Pueribacillus theae: one gene and its partners. The protein of the gene in region 1 interacts with the protein of each later gene in a pairwise test. Links are inferred from orthologs where the notes say so. Each region holds a gene or a part of one and is shown on either strand. Other genes may lie near its edges. The genes, in order: tuf, mreB and DCC39_RS10470.

What was found.
Region 2: the proteins of tuf (region 1) and mreB interact in binary tests that used the Bacillus subtilis proteins (3 or more experiments, as listed by UniProt). The link is inferred for Pueribacillus theae from one-to-one orthologs.
Region 3: the proteins of tuf (region 1) and DCC39_RS10470 interact in binary tests that used the Bacillus subtilis proteins (3 or more experiments, as listed by UniProt). The link is inferred for Pueribacillus theae from one-to-one orthologs.

The regions. Positions count from the first base shown.
Region 1 is NZ_QCZG01000004.1:85,275-95,994, reverse strand. The notes cover bases 2,653-5,528. They hold tuf (elongation factor Tu), read left to right. Parts: upstream 2,653-3,433; coding sequence 3,434-4,624; downstream 4,625-5,528. Other genes in these bases: rplC (50S ribosomal protein L3), read left to right, coding at 5,370-5,528; rpsJ (30S ribosomal protein S10), read left to right, coding at 5,033-5,341; fusA (elongation factor G), read left to right, coding at 2,653-3,314. Also shown: DCC39_RS03575 (50S ribosomal protein L7ae-like protein), read left to right, coding at 1-6; rpsL (30S ribosomal protein S12), read left to right, coding at 138-557; rpsG (30S ribosomal protein S7), read left to right, coding at 666-1,136; more of fusA, read left to right, coding at 1,236-2,652; more of rplC, read left to right, coding at 5,529-6,008; rplD (50S ribosomal protein L4), read left to right, coding at 6,026-6,649; rplW (50S ribosomal protein L23), read left to right, coding at 6,649-6,936; rplB (50S ribosomal protein L2), read left to right, coding at 6,963-7,793; rpsS (30S ribosomal protein S19), read left to right, coding at 7,851-8,129; rplV (50S ribosomal protein L22), read left to right, coding at 8,150-8,491; rpsC (30S ribosomal protein S3), read left to right, coding at 8,495-9,154; rplP (50S ribosomal protein L16), read left to right, coding at 9,157-9,591; rpmC (50S ribosomal protein L29), read left to right, coding at 9,581-9,784; rpsQ (30S ribosomal protein S17), read left to right, coding at 9,806-10,069; rplN (50S ribosomal protein L14), read left to right, coding at 10,102-10,470; rplX (50S ribosomal protein L24), read left to right, coding at 10,521-10,720. UniProt on the Bacillus subtilis protein: GTP hydrolase that promotes the GTP-dependent binding of aminoacyl-tRNA to the A-site of ribosomes during protein biosynthesis.
Region 2 is NZ_QCZG01000015.1:18,687-29,467, reverse strand. The notes cover bases 3,711-6,647. They hold mreB (rod shape-determining protein), read left to right. Parts: upstream 3,711-4,646; coding sequence 4,647-5,648; downstream 5,649-6,647. Other genes in these bases: DCC39_RS08755 (flagellar hook-basal body protein), read left to right, coding at 6,618-6,647; DCC39_RS08760 (flagellar hook-basal body protein), read left to right, coding at 5,660-6,439; spoIIID (sporulation transcriptional regulator SpoIIID), read left to right, coding at 4,236-4,508; DCC39_RS08775 (M23 family metallopeptidase), read left to right, coding at 3,711-3,897. In the rest of the region: DCC39_RS08790 (YwmB family TATA-box binding protein), read left to right, coding at 1-462; murA (UDP-N-acetylglucosamine 1-carboxyvinyltransferase), read left to right, coding at 496-1,833; spoIID (stage II sporulation protein D), read left to right, coding at 1,981-2,982; more of DCC39_RS08775, read left to right, coding at 3,049-3,710; more of DCC39_RS08755, read left to right, coding at 6,648-7,424; DCC39_RS08750 (DNA-directed RNA polymerase subunit beta), read left to right, coding at 7,482-7,739; 3-hydroxyacyl-ACP dehydratase FabZ, read left to right, coding at 7,750-8,181; DCC39_RS08740 (hypothetical protein), read left to right, coding at 8,394-8,660; DCC39_RS08735 (DUF342 domain-containing protein), read left to right, coding at 8,822-10,780. UniProt on the Bacillus subtilis protein: Forms membrane-associated dynamic filaments that are essential for cell shape determination. Acts by regulating cell wall synthesis and cell elongation, and thus cell shape.
Region 3 is NZ_QCZG01000020.1:7,235-15,246, forward strand. The notes cover bases 981-3,908. They hold DCC39_RS10470 (rod shape-determining protein), read left to right. Parts: upstream 981-1,891; coding sequence 1,892-2,926; downstream 2,927-3,908. Other genes in these bases: radC (RadC family protein), read left to right, coding at 981-1,182; mreC (rod shape-determining protein MreC), read left to right, coding at 3,004-3,876; mreD (rod shape-determining protein MreD), read left to right, coding at 3,873-3,908. Outside these bases: DCC39_RS10460 (hypothetical protein), read left to right, coding at 1-133; more of radC, read left to right, coding at 493-980; more of mreD, read left to right, coding at 3,909-4,373; septum site-determining protein MinC, read left to right, coding at 4,440-5,111; septum site-determining protein MinD, read left to right, coding at 5,132-5,926; DCC39_RS10495 (M23 family metallopeptidase), read left to right, coding at 6,096-6,878; DCC39_RS10500 (M50 family metallopeptidase), read left to right, coding at 6,862-7,707; DCC39_RS10505 (ribonuclease E/G), read left to right, coding at 7,741-8,012.

The DNA of each region.
Region 1 (10,720 bases):
AAATAACCGTTTGCACATCGGCCTAAGGCCGATGCTGCAATCTTTATTTTTCGCCAACAATGAACCACCTGGATGTGTGGGTTTGAGATCACGTGCGAATGAAAGTTTATAACAACATAAAGAAAGGAGGAAAAAAGATGCCTACAATTAACCAATTAATCCGTAAAGGCCGCACTTCAAAATCCAAGAAGTCTGACTCTCCGGCACTAAACAAAAACTATAATAGTTTTAAGAAAACGATGACTGAAGTGAATTCTCCGCAAAAGCGCGGCGTTTGTACTCGTGTAGGTACAATGACACCGAAGAAGCCGAACTCTGCCCTTCGGAAATATGCTCGTGTCCGCCTTACGAATGGAATTGAAGTGACTGCTTATATTCCAGGAATCGGTCACAACTTGCAAGAGCACAGCGTTGTTTTGATTCGCGGCGGCCGTGTGAAAGACTTGCCGGGTGTACGTTACCATATCGTCCGTGGTGCCCTTGATACAGCGGGTGTAAACAACCGTATGCAAGGACGCTCCAAATACGGTACGAAAAAGCCAAAAGAATCGAAGTAATCGTTTATATAAATAAAAGTTTAAAAAAGGAGAACTGATTCACATCCTGTGAACCTCCGGACTTTTTAAACACACCTAAAAATATGTTGCATGAAAGGAGGAACATATATGCCTCGTAAAGGTCCCGTTGAACGCCGTGACGTATTGCCAGACCCAATATACAATTCAAAGCTCGTAACTCGTTTAATCAATCGCATTATGATTGACGGGAAGCGTGGAATTGCACAAAAGATTCTCTATAATTCTTTTGAAATTGTTAAAGAGCGTTCGAACCAAGACCCGATGGAAGTGTTTGAACAAGCAATCAAGAACATCATGCCAGTTCTTGAAGTGAAAGCCCGCCGTGTAGGTGGTGCGAACTATCAAGTGCCAGTTGAAGTTCGTCCTGAACGTAGAACTGCACTAGGCCTTCGTTGGCTTGTAAACTACGCTCGTCTCCGTAATGAAAAAACAATGGAAGAAAGACTTGCGAACGAAATCATGGATGCAGCGAACAACACAGGTGCTGCAGTGAAAAAGCGTGAAGACACTCATAAAATGGCAGAAGCAAACAAAGCATTTGCTCACTACCGCTGGTAATTAGTGCATGTTCAAATAGAAAGGGAGTTTTCGGCTATTTGAACAGCCTCAATATACTAAACAACTTACTTATCTCACATGAGAAAGGAGAAAAAAAGTATGTCTAGAGAATTCTCCTTAAATAATACACGAAATATCGGAATCATGGCTCACATTGATGCCGGTAAAACAACGACAACAGAACGTATTCTGTTCTACACTGGCCGTATTCACAAAATTGGTGAAACCCATGAGGGTGCCGCCCAAATGGACTGGATGGAGCAGGAGCAGGAACGCGGTATTACCATCACTTCTGCAGCGACAACCGCCCAATGGAAAGGCCACCGCATCAACATTATTGATACGCCTGGACACGTAGACTTTACGGTGGAAGTTGAACGTTCTCTTCGTGTATTGGATGGAGCAGTAGCCGTACTTGATGCCCAATCAGGTGTTGAGCCTCAAACAGAAACAGTTTGGCGGCAAGCGACTACTTATGGTGTACCGAGAATTGTTTTTGTTAACAAAATGGATAAAATCGGTGCAGATTTCTTAAATGCTGTACAAACGCTTCATGATCGTCTTGAAGCAAATGCCCATCCGATTCAGCTTCCAATCGGAGCTGAAGATCAATTTGAAGGCATGATTGATCTTATTGAGATGAAAGCTTACTTTTATGAAGATGATCTTGGAACCCGTACAGATGCACGCGAAATTCCTGATGATATGAAGGAATTAGCTGAAGAACACCGCGGAAAGCTCATTGAAGCGGTAGCTGAATTAGACGAAGATTTAATGATGAAATATCTTGAAGGCGAAGAAATTACGAATGAAGAACTTAAAGCAGCGATTCGCCAAGCGACCCTGAATGTTGAATTTTATCCAGTATTATGCGGCTCAGCGTTTAAAAATAAAGGGATTCAGCTTGTACTCGATGCTGTTCTCGACTATTTGCCAGCTCCAACGGACATTCCAGCTATCAAAGGAACTGTGCCTAATACTGAGGAAGAAGTAGAGAGAGAGTCAAGTGATGACGCACCTTTCTCCGCTTTAGCGTTTAAAGTAATGACCGATCCATTCGTTGGTAAGCTAACATTCTTCCGTGTCTATTCCGGAACGGTAAATTCAGGATCGTATGTCTTGAACTCAACAAAAGGAAAACGTGAACGAATAGGCCGCATTTTACAAATGCACGCAAATTCCCGCGAGGAAATTTCTACCGTTTACGCAGGGGATATTGCTGCTGGGGTTGGCTTAAAAGATACGGGAACCGGTGACACGCTTTGTGATGACAAACACCCTGTCATCCTTGAATCAATGGAATTCCCTGAGCCAGTTATCTCTGTCGCAATCGAACCAAAAACGAAAAACGACCAAGATAAAATGGGGATTGCTCTTGCAAAACTTGCTGAAGAAGATCCAACGTTCAAAACGGAAACAAATGAGGAAACGGGACAAACGGTTATCTCTGGAATGGGTGAGCTTCATCTCGATGTTATCGTTGACCGATTAAAACGCGAGTTTAAAGTTGAAGCAAACGTCGGAGCTCCTCAAGTTGCCTATCGTGAAACCATTCGTAAAGCCGGGCAATGTGAAGGTAAATTCATTCGCCAATCTGGCGGGCGTGGCCAATACGGACACGTATGGATTGAATTTGAACCGCTTGAAGAAGGCGCAGGGTTTGAATTTGAGAACGCCATTGTCGGTGGGGTTGTTCCCCGGGAATATGTGCCGGCTGTTGAAGCGGGCCTCAAAGATGCGCTTGAGAATGGCCTATTGGCAGGCTACCCAGTGATTGACATTAAGGCGAAGCTTTATGATGGCTCTTACCACGACGTTGACTCAAGTGAAATGGCGTTTAAGATTGCCGCCTCAATGGCGCTCCGGAAAGCAAAAGAAATTTGTAATCCAGTCCTTCTTGAGCCAATCGTAAAAGTTGAAGTCGTTGTGCCTGAAGAGTACATGGGTGACATTATGGGCGACATCACAAGCCGGAGAGGACGAGTCGAAGGCATGACTGCCCGGGGGAACGCACAGGTGATCAATGCATTCGTGCCGCTCTCGGAAATGTTTGGCTATGCAACATCGCTTCGTTCTAATACACAAGGCCGTGGAGTATACTCTATGCACTTTGACCATTATGAAGAAGTTCCGAAATCGATTGCTGAAGACATTATTAAAAAAGCGACAGGTGAATGATCAACTTGTCACTATTGTTTAAAGTTTCCATTTGCTATAATCGAGGATAGACGCCTGTCGTCTATTCGATTAACTTACTTAAAAAATTATTTTTCTTAATTAAGGAGGAAAAAATAGAAATGGCTAAAGAAAAATTTGACCGTTCTAAACCACACGTAAACATTGGTACGATTGGACACGTTGACCATGGTAAAACAACGTTGACTGCTGCGATCACAACTGTTCTTCACAGCAAATACGGCAGTGGTACAGCAATGGCTTACGATCAAATCGACGGTGCACCTGAAGAACGTGAGCGCGGAATTACAATCGCGACTTCCCACGTTGAATACGAAACTGAAAACCGCCACTATGCTCACGTGGACTGCCCAGGACACGCTGACTATGTAAAAAACATGATCACAGGTGCAGCGCAAATGGATGGAGCCATCCTTGTTGTATCTGCAGCTGACGGCCCAATGCCTCAAACTCGTGAACACATTCTGCTTTCTCGTAATGTAGGTGTTCCTTATATTGTCGTTTTCTTGAACAAATGTGATATGGTAGACGACGAAGAGCTGCTAGAACTCGTTGAAATGGAAGTTCGTGATCTTTTAAGCGAATACGAATTCCCTGGTGATGACGTACCAGTCATTAAAGGTTCCGCTTTAAAAGCGCTTGAAGGCGAAGGTGACTGGCCTGAAAGAATCTTTGAATTAATGGATGCAGTTGACGAGTATATTCCAACTCCTGAGCGTGACGTAGATAAACCGTTCATGATGCCTGTTGAGGACGTGTTCTCAATTACTGGACGTGGTACAGTTGCGACTGGCCGTGTGGAACGCGGACAAGTAAAAGTTGGAGATGAAGTTGAAATTCTTGGTTTGGTTGAAGAACCTAAGAAAACAACAGTTACAGGTGTTGAGATGTTCCGTAAACTTCTCGACTACGCTGAAGCTGGGGACAACATTGGTGCTCTTCTTCGTGGTGTTTCCCGTGAAGAAGTTCAACGTGGCCAAGTGTTAATTAAGCCTGGTACAGTGAAGGCTCATACTAAATTTAAAGCTGAAGTTTACGTTCTTTCGAAAGAAGAAGGCGGAAGACATACACCTTTCTTTTCAAACTACCGCCCCCAATTTTACTTCCGTACGACTGACGTAACTGGAACAATTTCACTTCCAGAAGGCGTTGAAATGGTAATGCCTGGCGATAACGTTGAAATGACTGTAGAATTAATTGCTCCAATCGCAATTGAAGACGGAACAAGATTCTCTGTCCGTGAAGGTGGACGTACTGTCGGTTCTGGAGTAGTAACAGAAGTTATCGAATAAGAAGTTAAATCTATGAGCTCTCTTTATATGGGGGGCTCAGTTTTTTTTTTTTTGCGCATTTCTCACAAACACTTAAAAAATCTTGCAATCAACTGTTGGAGTCTCTATAATAGGTAAAGTGTGGCCAAAAACAAGAAAAACGTTGGCGCCACTTGCATTCGCCGCATTATTTCTATATAATGTTGAATGTTAGTCATTGATTGCAGCGATGAAGTGAAAGGTTGCTGACACACCCGGCCCCTTTGCCATGGCCCGTGTGCAGGAAATTTTCGCGGAGAACTGTCTATTATGCGCTGATGGAAAAGCCGCAAAAGCTAGTGAACGTTAAGCTGTACTCATCAATAACTAACTTCTGTAAGGCTTTTTGAACAAGCGCTAAAAAAAATGGGCGATGAAGGAGGGAAAATAATGGCAAAGCAAAAAATTCGCATTCGGTTAAAAGCGTACGACCACAGAATTTTGGATCAATCAGCTGAAAAAATTGTTGAAACTGCGAAACGTTCAGGTGCGAAGGTTTCGGGTCCAATCCCGTTGCCAACTGAAAAATCGGTTTATACAATTTTGCGCGCAGTACACAAATACAAAGATTCACGTGAACAATTTGAAATGCGTACTCATAAACGTTTGATTGACATTATCGAACCAACACCACAAACGGTTGATTCGCTTATGCGTTTAGACTTGCCTTCTGGCGTTGATATCGAGATCAAATTGTAAGGACGGAACATTAGGAGGTGGAAAAACAATGAGTAAAGGAATCTTAGGAAGAAAAATTGGCATGACGCAAGTTTTTAAGGAAAACGGCGACGTTGTTCCTGTAACAGTGATTGAAGCATTGCCAAACGTTGTCCTTCAAAAGAAGACAGCCGAAACGGACGGCTATGAAGCAATTCAAATCGGTGTCGAAGACAAAAAAGAACAACGTGCGTCAAAACCAGAAAAAGGCCATGCTGCTAAAGCAAATACAGCACCTAAGCGCTTCGTAAAAGAAATTCGTGGGGTAGACACTTCCGAATATGAAGTTGGCCAAGAAGTGAAAGTAGATATTTTTAGCGAAGGTGAACAAGTAGACGTAACTGGAACTTCCAAAGGGAAAGGTTTCCAAGGTGTGATTAAACGGCACAACCAATCACGCGGACCAATGAGCCATGGTTCACGCTATCATAGAGGCCCGGGCTCAATGGGAGCAGTTGATCCGGCCCGTGTTTTTAAAGGAAAAGCACTGCCAGGACGAATGGGCGGTGAAAGGACGACGTTGCAAAACTTAGAAATCGTCAAAGTGGATGCTGAACGCAACTTACTTTTAATCAAAGGCAACGTGCCAGGCCCTAAAAAAAGCTATGTGACAATTCAAGCTGCACTTAAAGCAGCAAAAGCCAAGTAAGAAAGGAGGATTATCCGATGCCTAAAGTAGAACTTTTAAATCAAGAGGGCTCAAAAGTAGGTGATCTCGAGCTTTCTGATCACATTTTTGGAATTGAGCCAAACAATCATGTTCTTTTTGATGTCATCGTTATGCAGCAGGCAGCACAACGACAAGGTACGCATGCAACGAAGAACCGCTCTGCTGTTCGAGGAGGAGGCCGCAAGCCTTGGCGGCAAAAAGGAACTGGCCGTGCACGCCAAGGTTCCATTCGCTCGCCGCAATGGGTAGGTGGAGGCGTTGTATTTGGTCCAACACCGAGAAGCTACAGCTACAAAATTCCTAAAAAGGTTCGTAGATTAGCGTTGAAATCAGCTTTCTCAACAAAAGTGAAAGAAGAAAACTTTATCGTTGTTGATCAGCTTTCTATGGAAGCGCCAAAAACAAAAGATTTGGCAGCGATTCTATCGAACTTAAAAGCTAACGAAAAGGCGTTAATCGTGACAAATGATCACAACGAAACCGTTGAATTATCTGCACGCAATATTCCTGGAGTGAGTGTAACAACAGCAGCGGATGTAAGAGTGCTTGACATCGTCAACCATGACAAACTCATTATGACGAAGGACGCAGCTGAAAAGGTAGAGGAGGTGCTAGCGTAATGGACGCACGTGATGTTATTAAGCGCCCCGTTATTACAGAACGTTCCACTGAAACCTTGGGCGACAAAAAATATACATTTGAAGTTGACCCGCGCGCAAACAAAACGGAAATCAAAAGCGCCATTGAAACGATTTTTGGTGTGAAAGTTCAAAAGGTAAACACAATGAATTACAAAGGGAAATTTAGACGCTTTGGACGCCACTCGGGATATAAGCCAAACCGCAAAAAAGCGATTGTACAATTGACACCTGAAAGCAAAGAGCTAGACTTCTTTGAAGGTGTTTAATAGAACGACGTGAAGGAGGGAAAAAAATGGCGATCAAAAAATATAAACCAACAACAAATGCACGCCGCGGAATGACTGGTTCAGACTTCAGTGAAATTACAACAGACAAACCTGAAAAGTCACTTCTAGCACCATTAAATAGAAAATCTGGCCGAAACAATCAAGGCCGTATTACAGTGCGCCATCAAGGTGGCGGCCATAAGAAGAAATACCGCATTATCGATTTCAAACGAAACAAAGATGGAATACCAGGGCGCGTTGCTACGATCGAATATGATCCAAACCGCACTGCAAACATCGCACTTATTCATTATGCTGATGGAGAAAAACGTTACATCCTTGCTCCAAAAGGATTGCAGGTTGGAATGGAGATTATGTCAGGCCCTGAAGCAGACATCAAACTTGGCAACGCATTGCCACTCCAAAATATTCCTGTCGGCCAAACCATCCACAACATTGAGTTAAAACCTGGCCGAGGCGGCCAATTAGTCCGTTCTGCAGGTGCAGAGGCCCAGCTTCTCGGAAAAGAAGGAAAATACGTGCTTGTAAGACTTTCTTCCGGTGAAACGAGAATGGTATTAGCCACTTGCCGCGCAACAATTGGCCAAGTTGGCAACGTTGAACATGAGCTTATTAATGTCGGGAAAGCAGGACGTTCCCGCTGGCTTGGAAAACGCCCGACAGTTCGTGGTTCTGTTATGAACCCTGTTGATCACCCGCATGGTGGCGGTGAAGGAAGAGCGCCAATCGGACGCAAATCTCCTGTTAGCCCATGGGGTAAACCAACACTTGGCTACAAAACACGTAAGAAAAACAAACCATCTGATCAATACATTGTGCGCCGCCGTAAAAAATAAAAGGGTTGACCTACGGTTCAAAGGGACCGTAGCGCAATCGCGAAGGGAGGAACAAATGTGGGTCGCAGTTTGAAAAAAGGACCATTCGTAGACGATCATTTAATGAAAAAAGTTGAAGCTCTTAATGAAAAGAACGAGAAAAAAGTGATCAAAACTTGGTCACGCCGTTCAACGATTTTTCCTGAATTCATCGGACATACACTCGCTGTATATGACGGGAGAAAACATGTACCTATTTACATTTCCGAGGACATGGTTGGCCACAAATTAGGCGAATTTGCACCAACTCGTACGTACAGAGGCCATGCTGCCGATGACAAAAAAACAAGACGTTAAGTTGAGAGGAGGTTTCATCAATGCAAGCGAAAGCGACTGCAAAACAAGTACGCATTGCTCCTCGCAAAGCCCGCCTCGTAATCGATTTAATTCGCGGGAAAGAGGTCGGTGAAGCAATTGCGATTTTACGACACACACCGAAAGCGGCTTCTCCAATCGTAGAGAAACTATTGAATTCAGCGATTGCAAATGCTGAGCATAACTATGAAATGGAAGCAAACAACCTTTATATAAGCGAAGCTTACGTTGACGAAGGCGTTACGCTAAAACGTTTCCGTCCAAGGGCACAAGGCCGCGCAAGCCGTATCAATAAAAGAACGAGCCACATTACGGTCGTAGTTTCAGAAAAGAAGGAGGGATAATGCGTGGGTCAAAAAGTTAACCCAGTAGGGCTCAGAATTGGTGTCATCCGTGACTGGGATTCAAAATGGTATGCGGATAAAGATTATGCAAAGCTTCTTCATGAAGACATCAAAATTCGTGAATACATTGAAAAGCGCTTAAAAGATGCAGCAGTTGCGGGCATCGAAATTGAACGGGCTGCAAACCGTGTAAATATTACGATTAAAACGGCAAAGCCTGGCATGGTCATCGGTAAAGGTGGTTCTGAAGTCGAATCACTTCGAAAAGCTTTAAACGAACTGACAGGCAAAAAGGTTCACGTGAACATTTTTGAAGTCAAAACGCCTGATATCAATGCGAAACTAGTCGCTGAAAATATCGCGACTCAATTGGAAAACCGTGTTGCATTTCGCCGTGCAATGAAACAAGCAATCCAACGTGCAGTACGTGCGGGAGCAAAAGGAATCAAAACAGAAGTTTCCGGCCGTTTAAACGGAGCAGATATCGCTCGCTCGGAATCGTATAGCGAAGGAACAGTGCCACTTCACACATTGCGTGCAGATATTGACTATGGCACGGCTGAAGCGGATACGACTTACGGTAAACTAGGAGTGAAAATCTGGATTTATCGTGGCGAAGTCCTTCCGACAAAGGATGCGAAACAAGAGGAAGGAGGAAAATAATTATGTTAATGCCAAAACGTGTAAAACACCGTAAAGAGCATCGCGGAAAAATGAAAGGCAATGCAAAAGGTGGGACAGAAATAAGTTTTGGAGAATACGGATTGCAGGCAACAGAATCAGCCTGGATTACAAACCGCCAAATTGAAGCAGCAAGGATTGCCATGACACGTTACATGAAACGTGGCGGTAAAGTATGGATCAAAATTTTCCCATCAAAACCATACACAGCGAAGCCTTTAGAAGTTCGGATGGGTTCAGGTAAAGGTGCGCCGGAAGGCTGGGTAGCGGTTGTAAAGCCAGGGAAAATCATGTTTGAAATTGCAGGTGTTTCCGAAGAAGTCGCTCGTGAAGCATTGCGTCTAGCCTCTCATAAACTTCCGATCAAAACGAAATTTGTAAAACGAGAAGAAATGGGTGGTGACTCAAATGAAAACTAAAGAAATTCGTGAATTGACGACTGCTGAAATTGAACAGCAAATTAAAACGTTGAAAGAAGAATTGTTTAACTTGCGTTTTCAACTAGCAACTGGTCAATTAGAGAATCCAGCCCGCATTCGTGACGTTCGCAAATCCATTGCGCGGACAAAAACCGTTTTACGTGAAAGAGAACTTGGCATCAATAACGGATAATCGTGAGAGGAGGTCAAAACAATGAGTGAACGCAATAACCGAAAAACCTACACTGGGCGCGTAACATCTGACAAAATGGATAAAACGATCACTGTTATCGTTGAAACGTACAAGAAAGATAAGCTTTACGGGAAACGCGTCAAGTATTCAAAAAAATATAAAGTCCATGACGAAAACAATAGTGCAAAAATCGGTGACGTAGTAAGAATCGCAGAAACTCGTCCCCTTTCGAAAGACAAACGTTTTCGTCTCGTAGAAATTGTTGAAGAATCAATCATCGTATAACAAGAAGCAAAGTCCGGAAGGAGGTTTATCAAGTGATTCAACAAGAAACTCGTCTAAAAGTCGCAGATAACTCCGGTGCACGTGAAGTGTTATGTATAAAAGTGCTCGGCGGTTCTGGGCGTAAAACTGCCAATATTGGAGATGTTATTGTCTGTACGGTAAAACAAGCAACACCCGGAGGCGTTGTCAAAAAAGGCGATGTTGTTCGGGCAGTCGTCGTTCGTTCAAAAAGCGGTGTGCGCAGAAACGATGGTTCATACATCCGCTTTGATGAAAATGCTGCAGTCATTATTCGTGATGACAAAAGCCCTCGCGGAACGCGTATCTTTGGTCCGGTTGCCCGTGAACTTCGCGACCATCAATATATGAAAATTATTTCATTGGCTCCAGAAGTACTTTAATCAATCGAACGAGGATGTAATGTTGCAATCTAAGGAGGTGCACGATCGCTATGCACGTAAAAAAAGGAGATAAAGTTCAAGTCATCTCAGGCAAAGATAAAGGAAAGCAAGGGGTTATCCTTGCGGCTTATCCTAAAAAGGAACGTGTCATCGTAGAAGGCGTTAATGTTGTGAAAAAACATTCCAAACCTTCACAAATGAACCCGCAAGGCGGCATTGTTGAAATGGAAGCGCCGATTCACGTTTCAAA
Region 2 (10,781 bases), on another replicon or contig:
GGGACCAAAAAATCAAAGGACGGGAACATCACCGAAACGTTAACAATTTCGACACATCGTTTAGATGAACACTATTATTCAGTACTTTCCTATAGTATGACTGGTAAACGTTGGAGCGAAAAGGTTAAAAACGACGCATTCAGCCTTTTTTCGACTCGTACTAGCGAACTATTTTCATCAAACCCCTCTTTTTTCTCTTGTATCTCAGGAAAAATCAATGATACAATGGTTATTGCTTTGAGTAAGCGGGCGGAACAAATCATACATAAATTTGACGCGGATTTTGTCGAAGGAATTCATGAAGAAACGTTCGTTTCCCTATCCGCATATACTGAATTGTGGCAAACATCATTGGAAACGAAAGAAAAGAAAATGAATCTTCAAATTGCACTTAGAAACAAAGGCAAAAATACTCCTGTAGAAGTATTGATTGGAACACCTATTTTATTAAATGAATATTAATAAAGAAATTAACTCGACGCGGAGGGGAATATGTTGGAAAAAATCATTGTCCGTGGTGGTAGACGGCTGGAAGGCTCCGTCAAAGTGGAAGGGGCAAAAAATGCCGTTTTGCCAGTAATAGCTGCATCAATATTAGCAAAAGAAGGCATCAGCATTATTAATGATGTGCCTACCCTTGCAGATGTATATACAATCAAAGAAGTGCTGGAAAACTTAAATTGCGGAATTACATTCGAAAATAACCAAATCATTGTAGACGCAACAGACGCCTTAAAGACGGAAGCTCCGTTTGAATCGGTAAGAAAGATGCGCGCATCTTTTCTTATCATGGGACCTCTCCTTGCAAGACGCGGTCACGCCCGAATTGCATTGCCAGGGGGTTGTGCAATTGGGTCGCGACCAATCGATCAGCATTTAAAGGGTTTTGAAGCGATGGGCGCTAAGGTACAGATCGGCAATGGCTTCATCGAAGCCTTTGTTGACGGAAAACTAAAAGCAGCCAAAATCTACCTCGACTTCCCTAGCGTCGGTGCAACGGAAAACATTATGATGGCAGCAACACTTGCAGAAGGCACGACAATCATTGAAAATGTCGCAAAAGAGCCCGAAATTGTCTGTCTTGCGAATTATTTAAATGCAATGGGTGCAAAAGTGAGAGGTGCAGGAACAGGAACAATCCGGATAGAAGGGGTCAAGGAGCTTATCGGTGCGACGCACACTGTCATCTGTGATCGGATTGAAGCGGGGACGTTTATGGCCGCTGCCGCGATTACAGGTGGAGACGTATTTATTGAAGGGGCCGTTTCCGAACATTTACGTCCGTTGATCGCCAAAATGGAAGAAATGGGCGTGACAATTATTGAAAAAGAAAATGGGATTCGTGTCATCGGCCCTGAAGAATTAAAGCCGGTCGATATTAAAACAATGCCCCACCCAGGTTTTCCAACAGATATGCAGTCTCAAATGATGGCTCTTTTATTGAAAGCAAAAGGCACAAGCGTCGTCACTGAAACGGTGTTTGAAAATCGCTTCATGCATGTTGAAGAATTTCGCCGAATGAATGGCAATATTAAAATTGAAGGGCGTTCAGCTATTGTAAAAGGCTGCTGCAACTTACAAGGTGCAGAAGTTGCTGCAACAGATTTAAGAGCCGGTGCCGCCCTCATTATTGCAGGCCTCGTCGCTGAAGGCTGTACAAGAGTTGTTGAACTGCATCACATCGATCGCGGCTATGTGAATCTGACCGAAAAACTTGCATCATTGGGTGCAAATATTGAACGGGTAATCGAAGAACCAGTTCCAGTGAAAGAGAAAGAAGCCATCCCTCAAAGCAAACCAGCCATTTTAAAAGTAAATCCAAATTTTGCTTAAAAAACGACACATTTGCTGTCGTTTTTTTAAATTGTATTAAGTGCTTGTATTAATCATGCTTTCAAATTTCAAGTTTTTCATTTTGTTCTAACAGCCTGTCTCTCCCCATAAAATATAAGGAAAAAACTATTATAGGGGAGCGCATATATGAAACGAATTTTACTCTATTTATCTTTATTAACAACAATTGTCATTCTTATACCTACTTTAATCGTTCTTCCTTTTTCCTCAAGCGAAAAACAGAAAAGCGACATCCAAACAAAAGTGGCGGAACCTGAACAAGAAGAAGAAAAAATTGATATTCCTGTGTATCGCACATTAAAAAAAGAAGTAGAAAATGTCCCGCTTGAAAGCTACGTAGCTGGGGTTCTCTCTTCAGAAATGCCGGCAAACTTTGAACTGGAGGCACTTAAAGCCCAAGCATTGGCAGCAAGAACGTACATTGTAAAACAGCTGCTTCATCCTGCAGAAATGAATTTACCGGAAGGGGCAGTTGTAACAGATACTCCTCTTCACCAAGTTTACCTCAGTCATGACGAACTAAAAGAACTTTGGGGAAAAGATTTCCAATGGAAATATGAACGCATTCAAAAAGCGGTTCAAGAAACGAAAGGAAAAATTCTAACGTATGACAATCAGCCAATAACAGCATCGTTCTTTTCAACGAGCAACGGATTCACAGAAAATGCAGAAGATTATTGGGAAAATGAACTTCCTTATTTAAAAAGCGTGGCAAGTCCGTGGGATAAAGTATCGCCTAAATTTCAGTCAAGCGAAACAATGCCTGTCAAAGCATTTGAAGAAAAGCTTGGCATCTCACTTTCAAAAGAAAAAAACACCGGTACCATTATGAAACGGACAGAAGGGAAACGGATTGCAGAAATTAAAATTGGAGATAAAACATTTACAGGCCGTGAAGTAAGGGAAAAGCTTGAACTGAATTCGACAGACTTTTCCATTGAACGGAAGGGGAATACCGTTTCAATTTACACAAAAGGCTATGGGCACGGTGTTGGCATGAGCCAATACGGAGCGAATGGCATGGCAAAGGAAGGGAGAAAAGCAGAAGAAATCGTTGCACATTACTACAAAGGCATCGAAATTTCCAACATCGAACCATTTGAAAGCAAATTAATTGTTAAAAATTAATATTTTTTGCATAAATAGGTATATTATTCCAGGAATCTGATCAAAATGGTTCCTGAGGTGATAAAAATGAAAGATCATGAAAAAGAAATGCCTTCAAAAATGAAAAGGCTATTTCGCAAACGTTGGTTCTTCCCGGCTGTCTATTTAAGTGTTGCCGCTATTATCATAGCTACTGTCCTGTGGATGCAAAATGGCAATGAATCCGCAACCGAAGAGGAAGGAACAGGGACAGCGCATAACTATGATGAAGAAGCCGTGCCTACTGCAAAACAGCAGGAAGTATTCGTTGAGCCTGTATTGGCGAAAGATATTGAAGTCAAAGTGCCATTTTATGATGAAAAGGCATCTGCTGAAGAACAGGAATCTGCCCTCGTTTTTTATAATAACAAATACTACCAAAACAAGGGAATGGATTACACACTGAAAAGCGGAGAAACATTCGACGTAACGGCTGCTATGAGTGGAACCGTTGCAAAAGCTGAAAAAGATGCATTATTAGGCCACGTTGTTGAATTAAAGCATAGCGATGGCATAACAACCATCTATCAAAGCCTTGCTAACTCATCCGTTAAAGTCGGAGACAAAGTGGAACAAGGCGATGTCATCGGTGAAGCAGGCAGAAACCAATTTAACAAAGATGCCGGCGTACATGTCCACTTTGAAATACGTGATAATGGCAAACCAGTAAACCCGCTTGATTCTTATGGAAAGACAGTATCAGCCATTTCAAGCAGCGAAGACGCTGAAGTAACAAGCGAATCTGAAGCTGATTTGGAAGAACAGGCAAACGAAGAAAACAATAATGCGGAAAACAATAACGAAGAAAACAACAACGAAAACAATAATCAAAAACAAGAAAAAACTGAAAATAACGCAAAACAAAAAGACGCGACATCTTCAATGACGAACGCGTAACAGCTTTGGAAAAATGCCAAAGCTGTTTTTTTTTTTTTTGAAAAATAAGAAGGAAAACCCGCTTCTCGGAAGGTAAATCGCACCCGAGGGGCATCAAGCAGCATCGTTGTTTGAATAGAGAAAAAAATAAAAACCTCTTGTCCCCCTTGACTAATTGGTATATAACCGATCCTTCATTAATAAAATGTTACAAACCAAATTATGAGGGGCAGAGGTGAGAAAGTGGTTCGCTGCGAAGTAGGATTTACAATTTGATGACTTTTACATTCTACCTTCGAACAGCATCACGAGAAGTCTCATTTCGCATCTCTCACATCCAAGTTAGGGAGGCGAGTGGTGTGCACGATTACATCAAAGAGCGTACCATCAAGATTGGCAAATATATCGTGGAGACAAGAAAAACTGTAAGAGTCATCGCCAAAGAATTTGGAGTATCCAAAAGCACTGTACACAAAGACTTAACAGAGAGGCTGCCAAATATTAATCCAGAACTTGCAAATCAAGTAAAACAAATACTCGATTACCACAAATCAATCAGGCATTTACGCGGAGGTGAGGCAACGAGAAAGAAATATAAGCAAAGCACAAAAAAGGAAGCGGTTAACAAATAAAAAATAACATTGTTTAAACAAATTTAATGGTTTTTATTCCTTGCGATTTTATTTATGCTATAATCATATAATGGGTAAATTTATATATACGGATTTAGGACTTACGATACATTGAATTTTGCAAGGAGGAAATCATGAATGCTGTCACGGGATATCGGAATCGATTTGGGAACGGCTAACGTCGTTATTTATGTCAAAGGAAGGGGGATTGTACTAGATGAGCCATCAATCGTAGCAATTGACACAACTACCGGGAAAGCGCTTGAGGTTGGAGAAGAGGCGTACAGGATGATCGGCCGAACACCTGGAAATATTGTTGCCATCCGTCCGTTAAAGGATGGAGTTATTGCGGATTTCGATGTAACAGAAATGATGTTAACACATTTTTTAAACAAAATTAACGTAAAGGGATTTTTATCGAAGCCGCGGATAGTCATTTGTGTACCAACAAATATTACCGCGGTAGAGAAAAAGGCAATAAGAGAAGTTGCGGAAAAAAGTGGGGGAAAGCAAATTTTTCTTGAAGAAGAGCCTAAAGTGGCCGCAATCGGCGCAGGCATGGACATTTTTCAGCCAAGCGGGAATATGGTTATCGACATTGGCGGTGGAACGACAGAGATTGCCGTCTTATCAATGGGCAACATTGTCACCGCCACTTCTGTTAAAATGGCGGGGGACAAGTTTGATCAAGAAATACTGTCTTACATAAAGAAGAAATATAAGCTGCTTATCGGAGATAGGACAGCCGAAGAGATAAAATTGAATGTTGCGACAGTATTTCCGGGTGCTCGAGACGAAGAAATTGAAATAAGAGGCCGCGACATGGTATCCGGGCTGCCACGTACAATTACAGTGAATTCCAAAGAAGTACAGGAAGCACTGGAAGAGCCTGTGTCACATCTTATTCATGCAGCAAAAAGCGTGCTGGAAAAAACACCGCCTGAGCTTTCAGCAGACATTATTGACCGCGGCGTTATTTTGACGGGGGGCGGTGCGCTCCTTCACGGCATCGATCAGCTTTTTGCTGAGGAGCTTAAAGTTCCTGTCCTCGTTGCAGATGAACCGATGAGCTGTGTAGCGAAAGGAACAGGCTTAATGCTTGAGCATATTGACAAAATAGCAAAAAGGAAACTCATTTAGGAGGGGAAGATATGCTGCGGGGGATGTATACAGCTGCCTCTGGCATGATCGCGCAACAGCGCCGCCAAGAGATGCTTTCAAACAACATGTCAAACGCGGGTACACCTGGGTTCAAAGCTGACCAAGCATCCATTCGAACATTTCCACGTATGCTCATCGCGAACTTGGAACAACGAAATGAATCTTCAAGCAATGAACTTTCAACAGGTGTTTATCTCCAAGAGATGGTTCCGAATTTTTTTCAAGGAAATGTAATGGAAACGAAAAACCAAACCGATATCGCTCTGATAGACGGCAACCTTCCTGAGAATGGGGCACTATTTTTCTCCGTGCAATCAAACGAAGGTGTTCGCTACACTCGAAATGGAAATTTTACAATAGACAGCACTGGAACGCTTGTTACAAACCAAGGGATGCAGGTCCTTGATACGAATGGGAATCCGATTGTTTTAAGAACGGAAAACTTTACGATTCGTCCAGATGGAACAATCATTGAGGATGGGAATGAGATTGCCCGCTTAAATGTTGTCTTTTCCGAAAATGCAAACGAACTCGTAAAAGAAGGCTACGGCCTTTTTCGTTTGGAGGGAAATGAACTCGAGAGCGCCATCGGAAACCCGAACGTTTCTTATCAGCTGCAACAAGGATTTCTTGAAAGGTCAAATGTGAATGTTGAACAGACGATGATCGAAATGATGCAAGCATACCGCACATTTGAAGCGAACCAGCGCGTTTTGCAAACATACGATCAGAGTCTTGATAAGGCTGTAAATGAAATTGGAAAATTGTAAGAGGAAGTTCAAAACGTGCGGAGCCCACAGGAATGGCCTGCCTTTAGTTGAACCTCCTTTTTGAACCGTCCATGAGAAAAGTCCGGAGGTTCACATTGGCATAGGACGTGATATTCCTAGGCGAATAGCTTAAGCTCGAATTTCTCCATCAGATTTGTTGTTGAAAGGTGGTTAACAAGTGAATCGCTCAACGATTGCCGCATCGGTTACACTCGGACAGCTTCAGCATAAACTCGATTCGATTGCGAATAATTTAGCGAATATGAATACGAATGGATTTAAACGAAGAGACGTTTCTTTTTCTGAATTGCTCGTTCAGCAAATCGATCATTTACAAGATCAAACAGGAAGGCTGACACCACTAGGAATCCGTGCTGGCCACGGAGCATCTGCCGCAAGCACAACATTGCGTACCGAACAAGGATCCCTGCAAGATACGGGGCGGATGCTTGACATTGCATTAACAGAGCCGGCGTATTTCTTTCAAGTTTTACATAACGGAGAAATTGAATATACGAGGGATGGTTCCTTTTATTTCCAACCTTCAGCGGACGGACAGTTTCTTAACGTAGGTACTGCGGATGGGGCATTATTGCTCGGCGCCAATGGGCCGATTCAAATTCCCGCTAACTATAAAGATGTCAGCATCTCAAAAAATGGGCGGGTGACAGTCACCCTCCAAAACGGTGGAACGATCGATGCCGGCCAAATTGAACTTGCGAATGTCCATCGCCCTCAATTATTGCAATCTGCCGGTGAAAACCGCTTCTCAGCTCCTTTGCCAGAATCCGGAATTGCTCTCGGAGATGTACTGGAAACGGTAAATAATCTTGAAGTCTTTTCGCAAGGTGTTCTCGAAACGTCTAACGTTGATGTTGCTGAAGAAATGGCCAAATTGCTTGAAACACAACGGCATTTTCAATTAAATACCCGTTCATTGGCCATCTCCGACGACATGATGGGACTCGTCAACAAGCTCCGCTAACCGTAAGAAAAAACGAAAAAAATTTATATTTTATGGTAAAAAGATGAGGTACTCATAATGACAACAACGAAACAAACGGAAATAAAACCAAATATTGACAAACCCGAGACAAGGGAACAAAAAGATAAAGTGAAAAAACCGCGGGTAAGGCTTATTCCAATTTGGCTTCGTTTGTTAATCATTTTAGTCTTGCTGATTCTTTCACTAACCATTGGAGCGATGATTGGATATGGCGTATTAGGTGACGGAAATGCCTTTGACGTTTTCAAAAAAAGCACTTGGCAGCATATTGCTGATATCGTTGTAAAAGAATGAGGTGTTCATGATGCTTGATAGTAATGAAATAAAATCCATTTTGCCACACCGCTATCCATTTTTGCTTGTTGATCGGATACTTGAGCTTGAAGAAGGAAAGCGTGCTGTCGGCATCAAAAATGTAACCGCGAACGAACAATTTTTCAGCGGACATTTTCCTGAATATCCTGTCATGCCTGGCGTATTAATTGTGGAAGCTTTGGCCCAAGTAGGCGGTGTTGCCATGCTTGTGAAGCCTGAAAATAAAGGAAAGTTAGGCTTCTTTGCAGGAATTGACAAATGCCGGTTTAAGAAGCAAGTAAAGCCAGGCGATCAACTTAAGCTCGACGTTGAAATCATCCGTGCAAAAGGCGTGATGGTAAAAGGCAAAGGCATTGCGACAGTTGACGGCGAACTCGTATGTGAAGCTGAAATCATGTTCGCAATCGGCGACAAAGCATAGCTTCTTTTTATATAAGACTTTGTTAAGGAACCAATGATGATACTTAACTTTAGCGGGGACGATTTTGCTTGAAGAGAACCTTTTTTCCGAGAGGAAAATTCGCTTCTTGTAAGGAAATCGTACGCGCGGGGTTATCAACGGCATCGTTTAAAAAAGCCTACATAAAAATCGTCTCTTTGGATAGACTAAACGCTATCTAGGGAGGCGACAACATGAAAAAAATTTTGCTAATGATTGCAAGTGCGATGCTAAGTTTATCCTTCCTCGCCGGATGCAATGATACGATAGATAATCCAGAAACAAACCGTACAGAAATGGAAGAAGAGAATGTCAATGAAGCAGATGAGATGAAAATGGATGACGAAATGGACGAGCTCGACCTCGTTGACGAAGACAGCTATAATGACGGCCGGCTTAAAGAAAATGGCGAGCATCCTTTCGATCTCAATGAAGACGGAGAATTGAACATCAACGAATAACTTTCAAAGAAGCCTTTTCACAGGTTTCTTTTTTTTGAAAAATAAAGAAATTGGCAACTCGCCAATTTAAACGCGAATCCGTTTTTCTTATTGAAAAACGCCAAACTTAGCCGAAGATAAATATAAGAAGAAAAAAGCTATATAAAGGAGAGGCAACTCAATTGAATAGCATCGAAGCAAAGGGGAGAAATATTCAAGAAGCCATCGATAAGGCGTTGAAAGAACTAGGGGCAACGGCTGAGAGTGTAACTGTTGAAGTGCTGGAAGAAGAGGAAGATCGTTTATTCGGCTTACTCGTTAAACCGGCTGTTGTGAAGGTAACTAAGAAAAGTGTAAAGGAATCGCCGGAAGAACCGACAGAAGAGAAAATACAAGCGGGCATGATTCAACTGAAAGACGGAAGGGTATCATTCCATGCAACAGAAACGAATAAGCCGGCAATCATTCCGTCCGATGAGCTTATTTTGCAAGTGAACGGCAAAGAAATAAAAGAAGAAATTGAAGTGAATGAAGGGGATCTCGTTTCAATTCAAGGGAAAGAGATTGCAAAAGAAGCGGCTTCGATAGACATTAGAGTATCTGCCGATAAGCTGTCAGCTTTACTATGCGTCACACCTGGCTATATCGAAAAAACAGTTCCGATGGATGAAGGGCCTGCTCCAACACTTTCTCTCAAAGCCAAGACAATGAAAGAGCCTATTGATTCGTTTTCTCGAGATGACATCATTGCGAAACTACATAAAAAAGGAATTCTCTACGGCATCGCTGAAGAAGCAATTGACAAAGCATGCACATTAAAGGAGTACGGAGAAATCACTGTGGCAAACGGGCTGCCGCCTGAGAACGGAAAGAACGGCTTTGTTGAATTTTTCATCGATTTTGAAGGATTTAGTTTAAAACCAAAGAAACGAGAAGACGGAACGGTGGATTTTCGAGAAACAAATCGTATTCCTACAGTTGAAAAGGGACAGGCCATTGGAATGGTTCGCGAGCCGATTGAAGGAAAGCAAGGCCGAACGGTAGAAAATAAAGCACTAAACCCAAAACAAGTAAAACAAGCAATTGTAAAAGGCAAGGGCATCATCTTGAAGGAAAACAAAATTATCGCAGCTGAAACCGGAACAATCAGTGTCACGATACGGCCGCCGGTCTTTAAAATTGACATCATCCAAAAACTTGTCCATCGCGGCGATGTTGATATAAAAAGTGGAAACTTATCATTCGTCGGAGATATAGAAATTCAAGGAAACGTTGAAGAAACAATGAGCGTCAAAGCAGAAGAAAAAATTCTCATTACAGGCAGCGTCCACGGCGGACATATTGCTGCAGGAACGGCATTAACAATCAACAAAAATATCATTCGCGGCAAGATTTTAGTAGGGCAAACAGACGAAATCGAACAAAATTTAAAAGAAGAAACGAAAGAACTGCGACATGTTGTTCATGCTTTTCATAAAGCGCTGCTAGGGTTACTCGTAGCACAGCGGAAAAAAGGGCAAATGAACAAATTAAACCTTTCACTCATTATAAATATCTTGTTAAAACAAAAGTTTCCTACGCTTCAAAACCAGATAAACAATTATCTCTCCCTTCTACAGAAAAGAACGGAAAAAGGCCACCCGGATGAGCAAGCGATAGAAATTTTACTTAAAAAAGTGTTTGTAGCAAGCAACGAGAATGCAGAAATAGACGAAACGATATTTTTGACAATTGAAGAAAAATTAGATGCGCTGGCGGCATTTTATGAAGAGTTGTTTCAGCCTTTTGCCTCGGCAACCATTTCTTCCGCACAACAAAGTGACGTGTATTGCAATGGAGATATTTATTTAACAGGCCGCGGTGCGTACAATACGAAATTCAAAGCGGAAGGAAGCTTTACCGCAACAGGGTTTATCCGGGGAGGGACAGTTGAAGCGAGAAATGGGATTATCGCCAATGAAGTCGGCTCAGGATTCGGGGTAAAGACAGAGCTGATCGTGCCAAAAGATAAAACCATTACGATCGCCCATGCCATGGAAGATACAGTTATCCAAATCGGTAAACGCATGTATTGTTTTGAAAAGGAGCGAAAAAATGTGTTGGCTGTACTCGATGAAACCGGAGAAATCGTGTTTCGCTAAT
Region 3 (8,012 bases), on another replicon or contig:
CGCAGATGAATTATTACAGGCAGATGAAGCGATTACAGCAGCTCTCAATGAAAATAAAAAAACCGGATGGAAAGCTGAGCAACATTTAATCACTGCTTTTATCGAATATAGGAAAATCGTACAAGGTGAGTAAGCAAACCGTGATAAAATGGCGGTTTGCTTCTTTTTTTAAATAAGAAAGCATAAATCGGCAATTCCCAATTTAATCCATTCGCACCTCGCATTTCCAACCTCCAAGAAAAGCCGCATTAACGAGTGAGTACTAAACCGCTGTCTGCGCTATAAGGCTTGCCAATCGACAAGTTTTCTTTATTTAATGAATATGCTAAACTTTCATTAAAGAGCTTTTTTTGAAAAAATAGTACTCCATATCCCGCCTTCCGTTAGAGCAGGATCCTTCGTTTGTCAACACGTTCGATTTTACTCCATTTTTTCCACAACTAGAAACATTTTTCTATCAGTTTTCGTTTATTAAATAGAAGAGGTGACGCCATGGAAAAATTTCCTATTATGATTCGTGATGTTCCAGAAGAGGAGAGGCCGAGGGAAAGGCTTGTAAACAGGGGCGCTGCGGCGTTATCTAATCAAGAATTGCTTGCGATAATTCTCCGAACAGGAACTGTGAAAGAATCCGTTTTGGAAATTTCCCAACGCTTATTTATGCATTTTGAAGGCTTGAGGCGATTAAAAGATGCTACGATTGAAGAATTGACTGAAATAAAGGGGGTCGGTGAAGCAAAAGCGGTTCAAATTCTTGCGGCGATTGAACTCGGCCAGCGCGTCTGGAATTTAAATCCAAGTGAAAAATACACGATTCGCTCACCAGAAGATGCTGCGAATTATGTAATGGAAGAACTGCGTTTTCTGAATCAGGAACACTTCGTGTGTGTGTATCTCAACACTAAAAACCAAGTGATACATAAACAGACTGTTTTCATCGGAAGCTTAAATGCATCGATCGTCCATCCGAGAGAAGTGCTGAAAGAAGGGATTCGGCGTTCTGCTGCTTCCTTTGTATGTTTTCATAACCATCCGAGCGGCGACCCGTCCCCAAGCAAAGAAGATATCGATGTCACGAAACGTTTAGCCGAATGTGGAAAACTTATTGGAATGGAACTGCTCGACCATCTTATTATCGGTGACAAAAAATATATTAGCCTAAAAGAAAAAGGCTATGTCTAAGCACAAGCCTTTCATATTCCCTTCCGAAAAATTTTCACAGTAAAATGCCACTTTTTGAGCGCTTCATAAAAGAGGTTGTTCAAAAAGCCCGGAGGCTTACAGGAGATAAGTCGGTTCGACGTTATCACAAGACGTGGTTTATTAGTCGAACTTCAATTAAGGCTGCGAATCTCTTCGCCAGCTTGCTTTTCCGCTCCTCAACTAATTGAAAGAAGCTATGTACCTGCGTCTACAAGCATTTTGCTCCGAAGCCTGATTCCTCGGCGCAACTCGCAGCGGATCGTAGAAGTATTGCTCGTCTCTTCGATGCTCAGAGCTACGCTTCCTCGACGGAGCCAGGATGGCGACATTTCAACGTTGGCTACAGAGACGCGGCCTGCCTTTAGTTGAAATATCCTCTCGTTGTCCTCCTTTTTGAATACAAAATAGAACTTTTTATATAAGTCGATTTTCTCCTATCATTTTCATGCTTTTTAAAGTATAATCGAACTTGTTGATTATTTTTATCCTGCTCTAATGGAAGCTGGGATACTTTTGAGATTTGGGCACGGTTTTCGTCTTTAATTTGCTTTCACTCTTTGGGCATAAAGGGCCCAATTTCAGCGAAAGAAAGGCCACGTCCTGTGGTCAACGTTCAAACCAACTCACATCCTGTGAGTCCCTGTAGTTTTTGAACAACCTCTTTTAGGAATGAAGGGAGTTTTAATATATGTTTGGTGGATTTTCAAATGCAATGGGGATCGATCTTGGAACTGCGAATACGCTTGTCTACACAAAAGGAAAAGGTGTCGTTGTCCGCGAACCGTCCGTTGTAGCGATTATAAAAGATACTGGCCAAATTGAAGCTGTTGGCAATGATGCGAAAAATATGATCGGCAGGACACCGGGAAATATTGTTGCTGTGAGGCCGATGAAAGATGGCGTGATTGCTGACTATGAAATGACGTCCACGATGTTGAAATATTTTATTCAGCAAGCCCAAAAAAAGGGCTTTTTCTCACGCAAGCCAAATGTGATGGTCTGTGTTCCATCTGGAATTACAGCTGTTGAGAAGCGTGCCGTTGAAGATGCGACAAGACAAGCAGGGGCACGCGAAGCGTATACAATCGAAGAACCTTTTGCTGCTGCAATTGGTGCTGACTTGCCTGTTTGGGAGCCAACTGGAAGCATGGTCGTCGATATTGGCGGCGGAACGACCGAAGTAGCGATCATTTCATTGGGCGGCATTGTGACAAGCCGTTCGATTCGTGTGGCTGGAGACGAAATGGATGAAGCGATCATTCAATTCATTAAAAAGAACTACAATCTTATGATTGGGGAACGGACCGCCGAAACATTGAAAATGGAAATTGGATCTGCTTCTGTAACAGAAGACATGGGTGAAATGGAAATTCGTGGCCGAGACCTGTTAACTGGGTTGCCAAAAACGATTTCAATTAGTGGAAAAGAAGTGGCTGAAGCGTTAAGTGAAACAGTGAACAGCATCATTGAAACTGTAAAAATTACGCTTGAAACAACGCCGCCGGAGCTTGCGGCTGATATTATGGATCGTGGCATCGTTTTGACCGGTGGCGGTGCTTTGTTAAAAAATCTTGACAAAGTTTTAGGAGAAGCGACCAACATGCCTGTTGTCGTTGCTGAAGAACCTTTAGAGTGTGTTGCGATTGGAACAGGAAAAGCATTAGAAAATCTTCACTTGCTTCGTTCGAAGACAGGCATCACATCGCGTTCGAAATCACGCTAATTTTAACGACCGGAAGTTAGAACAAATCAAACCTCTATTCTCTAACTTCTAACCTCCAAATTGAAGTAGGTGTTTCCATGCGTCATTTTTTTTCTAATAAAAGACTGATTATCCTGCTTATCTCAATCATCGTGCTTGTTGCAATGATCGGTTTTACTATGAAAGAGAGAAGTACATTAAGCAAACCCGAACAGTTTTTTAAAGACTCGGTTGCATTTGTGCAATCCATCTTTTATAAACCCGCTAAAGCAGTAGCGGGTTTCTTTGAAAACATTTCCGATTTAAAAAACATGTATGATGAAAATAAAGTTTTAAAAGCTAGATTGGATGAATATGCAAAACTTAAAGTAGATTATGAGGATATAAAAAAAGAGAATGATGAATTAAAGGAATTAGTCGGAAAGAAAGACAGCTTGCGGGAATACAATATCATCTCAGCAAGCGTCATTGCCCGTTCTCCGGACCGGTGGAACAACCGCATTACAATTGATAAAGGAAGTGAGGATGGGGTTGAGACCAATATGGCTGTCATGACTCCAGCAGGTTTAATCGGCAAAGTGAAAAATGCCCAGCCATTCTCAAGCACAGTTCAACTTATTAGCGATGTTGATCGAACAAATCGAGTTTCCGCTTTCGTACAAGACAAGCATGATATATTTGGAGTTATTGACGGATATGATCCCGAGAAAAAAGCGTTGCTTTTTAATAATATAAGAATTGATATTGAAGTGAAAAAAGGCGCTAAAGTTGTAACCTCAGGACTTGGAGGTGTTTTCCCTTCAAATTTAATGATTGGTGAAATTATTGAAGTGAAAAACGATAAATACGGGTTAACTCAATCTGCACTCGTTAAACCTTCTGCCGATCTTTACGATATTAATAATGTGATGATCGTGAAAAGGAAAGCGGAAGTGATTACCGATGGACAAGAAAAGGAGGAGGAACGTTGAAACGTATTTTCCTTCCTTTGCTTCTTTTCTTTTTTTTCGTGTTTGAGGGAACAGTTATGCAAGTCGTTGCACCTGAAAATTACGGTTCCGAATTGGTGTTAGTTCCACGTTTTACAATGGTCATTATTGTATTGGTTGCGATTTATCATTCAATTCCTAAAGCCGTTGTTTATGCCATTGTAACAGGTCTTCTGTATGACATTATTTATACGGACTTAGTTGGTGTATATATGTTTTCAATGGCGATTACAGCATATATCGTTGGCCAGTCCGCCAAAATTATCCATGTTAATGTGATCGTTGGATTGCTGCTTACAATGATTGCGATAGCGATTCTTGACTTTCAAGTGTACGGTTTATATACATTAGTGGGAATTGTCCAACTCCCAATAAAGCTATTTCTCTATGAACGGCTTTTCCCAAGTTTAATCCTAAACAGCGGTTTTTTTATTCTTATGTTTTTCCCAATTCGAAAATTGATTGACAAGATTGACTAATTTTCGATTGGAAGAAAAGGATTTCGATTTCATGTTGTTGAATATCCTATGTTGAGGTGAATCATCATGGTAGAAAAGCAGCAATACGTTACAATCAAAGGTACGAAAGAAGGATTTACCCTAATCCTAGATGATCGCTGCTCTTATGATGACTTGCTGTATGAAATTGAAGAAAAATTGTCTGTGAATACACGTGAGAGCAAAGATAACCGGCTTGTCCCCGTTTTTTTGGAAACCGGCAACCGGTATTTAAACCAAGAACAAATTGATAAAATTTCTGAACTTGTACGCAAGAAAAAAAATCTTTCCGTGGAGGACATTCATTCAAATGTCATAACGAAAGTGGAAGCGGAAGAAATGCATAAAAAGAATCGAATCGTTTCAGTGGCGAAAATGATCCGTTCAGGGCAAGTGTTATCCATAACGGGTGATTTGCTTTTAATAGGGGATATTAATCCAGGCGCAAAAGTGGAAGCGACCGGCAACATTTTTATAATGGGCGTGCTAAGAGGGATTGCCCATGCAGGAATAGATGGCAATATAGATGCCGTCATTGCAGCGTCACGAATGGAGCCTTCCCAGCTTAGAATTTCGGATATCGTCACAAGGCCCCCAGATCATACAAATGATTCGGGCCATGACATGGAGTGCGCATATATAGATAAAGAAAAAAACCAAATCGTACTTGAAAAAATACAAGCCCTACCTTGGCTACGGTCAGAATTAACAAGGCTATAGGGAAAGGAGCATCTAATACAATGGGAGAAGCAATTGTCATTACATCCGGAAAAGGCGGTGTTGGAAAAACAACGACAACCGCTAATATAGGTACAGCACTCGCACTTTCAGATAAAAAAGTGTGCTTAGTCGATACGGATATTGGGTTAAGAAATTTAGATGTTGTGATGGGGCTGGAAAATCGAATCATCTATGATCTTGTTGATGTAGCAGAAGGCCGCTGCCGCTTGAAGCAAGCTTTAATCAAAGATAAACGGTTCGAATGTCTTTACATGCTGCCCGCAGCACAAACACAAGACAAATCAGCCATTCAACCAGAACAAATAAAAAACATCATTAATGAACTTAAGCAAGATTATGATTACGTATTGATTGATTGCCCGGCAGGGATTGAACAAGGGTATAAAAATGCTGTCGCTGGCGCTGATAAATCGATTGTCGTTACAACGCCTGAAAATTCTTCAGTCCGTGATGCTGATCGCATTATAGGACTGCTCGAACAGGAAGACATAGAGCCGCCAAAGTTAATTATTAATCGAATTCGTGGAAATATGGTCAAAAGCGGGGAAATGTTAGATGTTGATGAAATTGTCAATGTTCTCGCCATTGAGCTGTTAGGCATTGTCGTTGATGATGAAAGTGTCATTCGCGCTTCCAACAAAGGAGAACCGATTGCTCTGGATCCTACAAGTAAAGCATCGCTTGCTTACCGAAACATCGCAAGAAGGATACTTGGCGAATCGGTGCCGCTCTTATCCTTTGAAGAACCTAAAGGTTTTTTTGCAAAATTCAAAAAGTTTATTGGCATTCGTTAAAAACTCCCAACCTATTTTTGGGAGCTTTTTAGATTAATATAAGTATAAATTTGCTTTGTCGCAAATTTAGACCAATCCGGCTTCTGACCCCTGACTTCTGTTTCATGTTCTATCTCTCAAGGACAAGTCATAACATGTAGAGAGTATAAAGGACAGAGGAAGGGTGCATATGGGAAACAATTTGGATCGTTTTCGCAAGAGGCACAGAAGGCGTAAAGCTTTACGTAAAAATTACCGATCATTTCAAGCGAATCGCCCAAGCGAGGAAACTCACAATCACTCAATCAACACTTTGAATGAAGAAACAGAACGGATTCATCCTTTGTTTTCGAAAGAAACGTTTTTATTAAAATGCTTACTTTCTGTTACCCTTTTTTTCGCGGTGGCCATTTTATTCAAACAGCCTGAAGGCAAATTTGATAAGATTCGCCAAGCGATCGTTTATTCATTCGAGCATGATTTTCAGTTTGCAATGGTGGGGAATTGGTACGAAGAGCAGTTTGGAAAGCCTTTAGCACTTCTCCCTGAAAGTCTTACCAAAAATGAAAAGGATAAGGAAACAAAAGTAGTAAATAAACAAGAAAATTCGTATGCCGTTCCTGCAACGGGACGTATTGTAGAACCATTTGAAAAGGAAAAAAAAGGAGTGATGATTGAAACAGATAGCAAATCAGTAATCGAATGTGTACAAGACGGTTGGGTGGCCTTTGCAGGCAAGCGTGACAATTTGAATAAAACGGTTATCGTTCAGCATAACGACGGCAGTGAGTCATGGTATGGCAACTTAGACGAGGTTGATGTTGCGCTCTACGATTATATAAAAAGCGGCGACCCAATCGGTAAAGCCTCAATCGATGAAAAAGGTAAAAATGGGGTTTTCTTTTTTGCATTGAAACAAGGGGAATCGTTTATTGATCCAATCCAGGTGATGTCTTTTGATAAAGCGAATTGACATTCATCCACTTACGTGGTTTGTGTTCGGCATTGCCATTATAACAGGTTTTTTTCGTGACTTAGTCCTGTTATTTTCTATTATCTTCATCCATGAACTGGGTCATTATAGTATGGCCCGTTTTTTTAATTGGCGTGTCCGTAAAATTGTTTTATTGCCTTTCGGAGGTGTGGCGGAAGTCGATGAACATGGGAACAGGCCATTTAAAGAAGAGTTTTTAGTTGTCATCTTTGGTCCTTTTCAACATATTTTACTCATTGCTCTTGGGTTTGTTCTAGCGCATTCGGGATTGTGGACGCCCGCTTTTTTTGAAAAATTTCTTGCTTTTAATATGATGATTCTTATTTTTAATTTACTTCCAATTTGGCCATTGGATGGGGGCAAACTATTATTTTTAGCTTTTGCCTACTTTCAGCCTTTTAAACGAGCCCATCATTCTCAATTGCTTTTTTCCTCGATTTTTTTATTCCTTTTTGTTTGTATAACGATAACAATGTATAATTTCAACCTGAACTTGCTTATTATTCTTATGTTTCTGGCTTTTTCCATCTATACGGAGTGGCGCCATCACTACTATGTTTTCCTCCGTTTTTTATTAGAAAGGTATGAGGCCAATAAGGGCAAAGGAGGAAGGCAAAAACCAATTCATGCAAAACCAAGCCATGTACTTGAACAAGTATTAAAACGATTTCAAAAAGGTGTCCACCACAATATTTTAGTGCGGGCCGATGACAAACTGATGACAACAGATGAACGGAAATTTCTAGATGCCTATTTTGCTAAAAAAAAATACAGAACTACTATTTCTGAATTATTTCGGTTAAAATAGCCGGTAAATGAAAAGTATTTGTGGAGGAATGGCGTGCGAAAATTTTTTATTTCCAATTGGCAAGGTAAAACAATCCTTGCGGTTACGGAAAATCAAAAAACAGTGGAAATAATCGTTTGTAACAAGAAGATTGGGAAACTCGGAAACATATACAAAGGGATTGTGAAAAAAAGCAAAGAAGCAATGGATACGTATTTTGTACAAATTGGGCAAAATGAAGATGGTTTTCTTCTCGCAAAAGACTGCTTAGTTGAGCGGCTTGAGCACGGAGAAGAAATTGTTGTCCAAGTTGTAAAAGAAAGAAG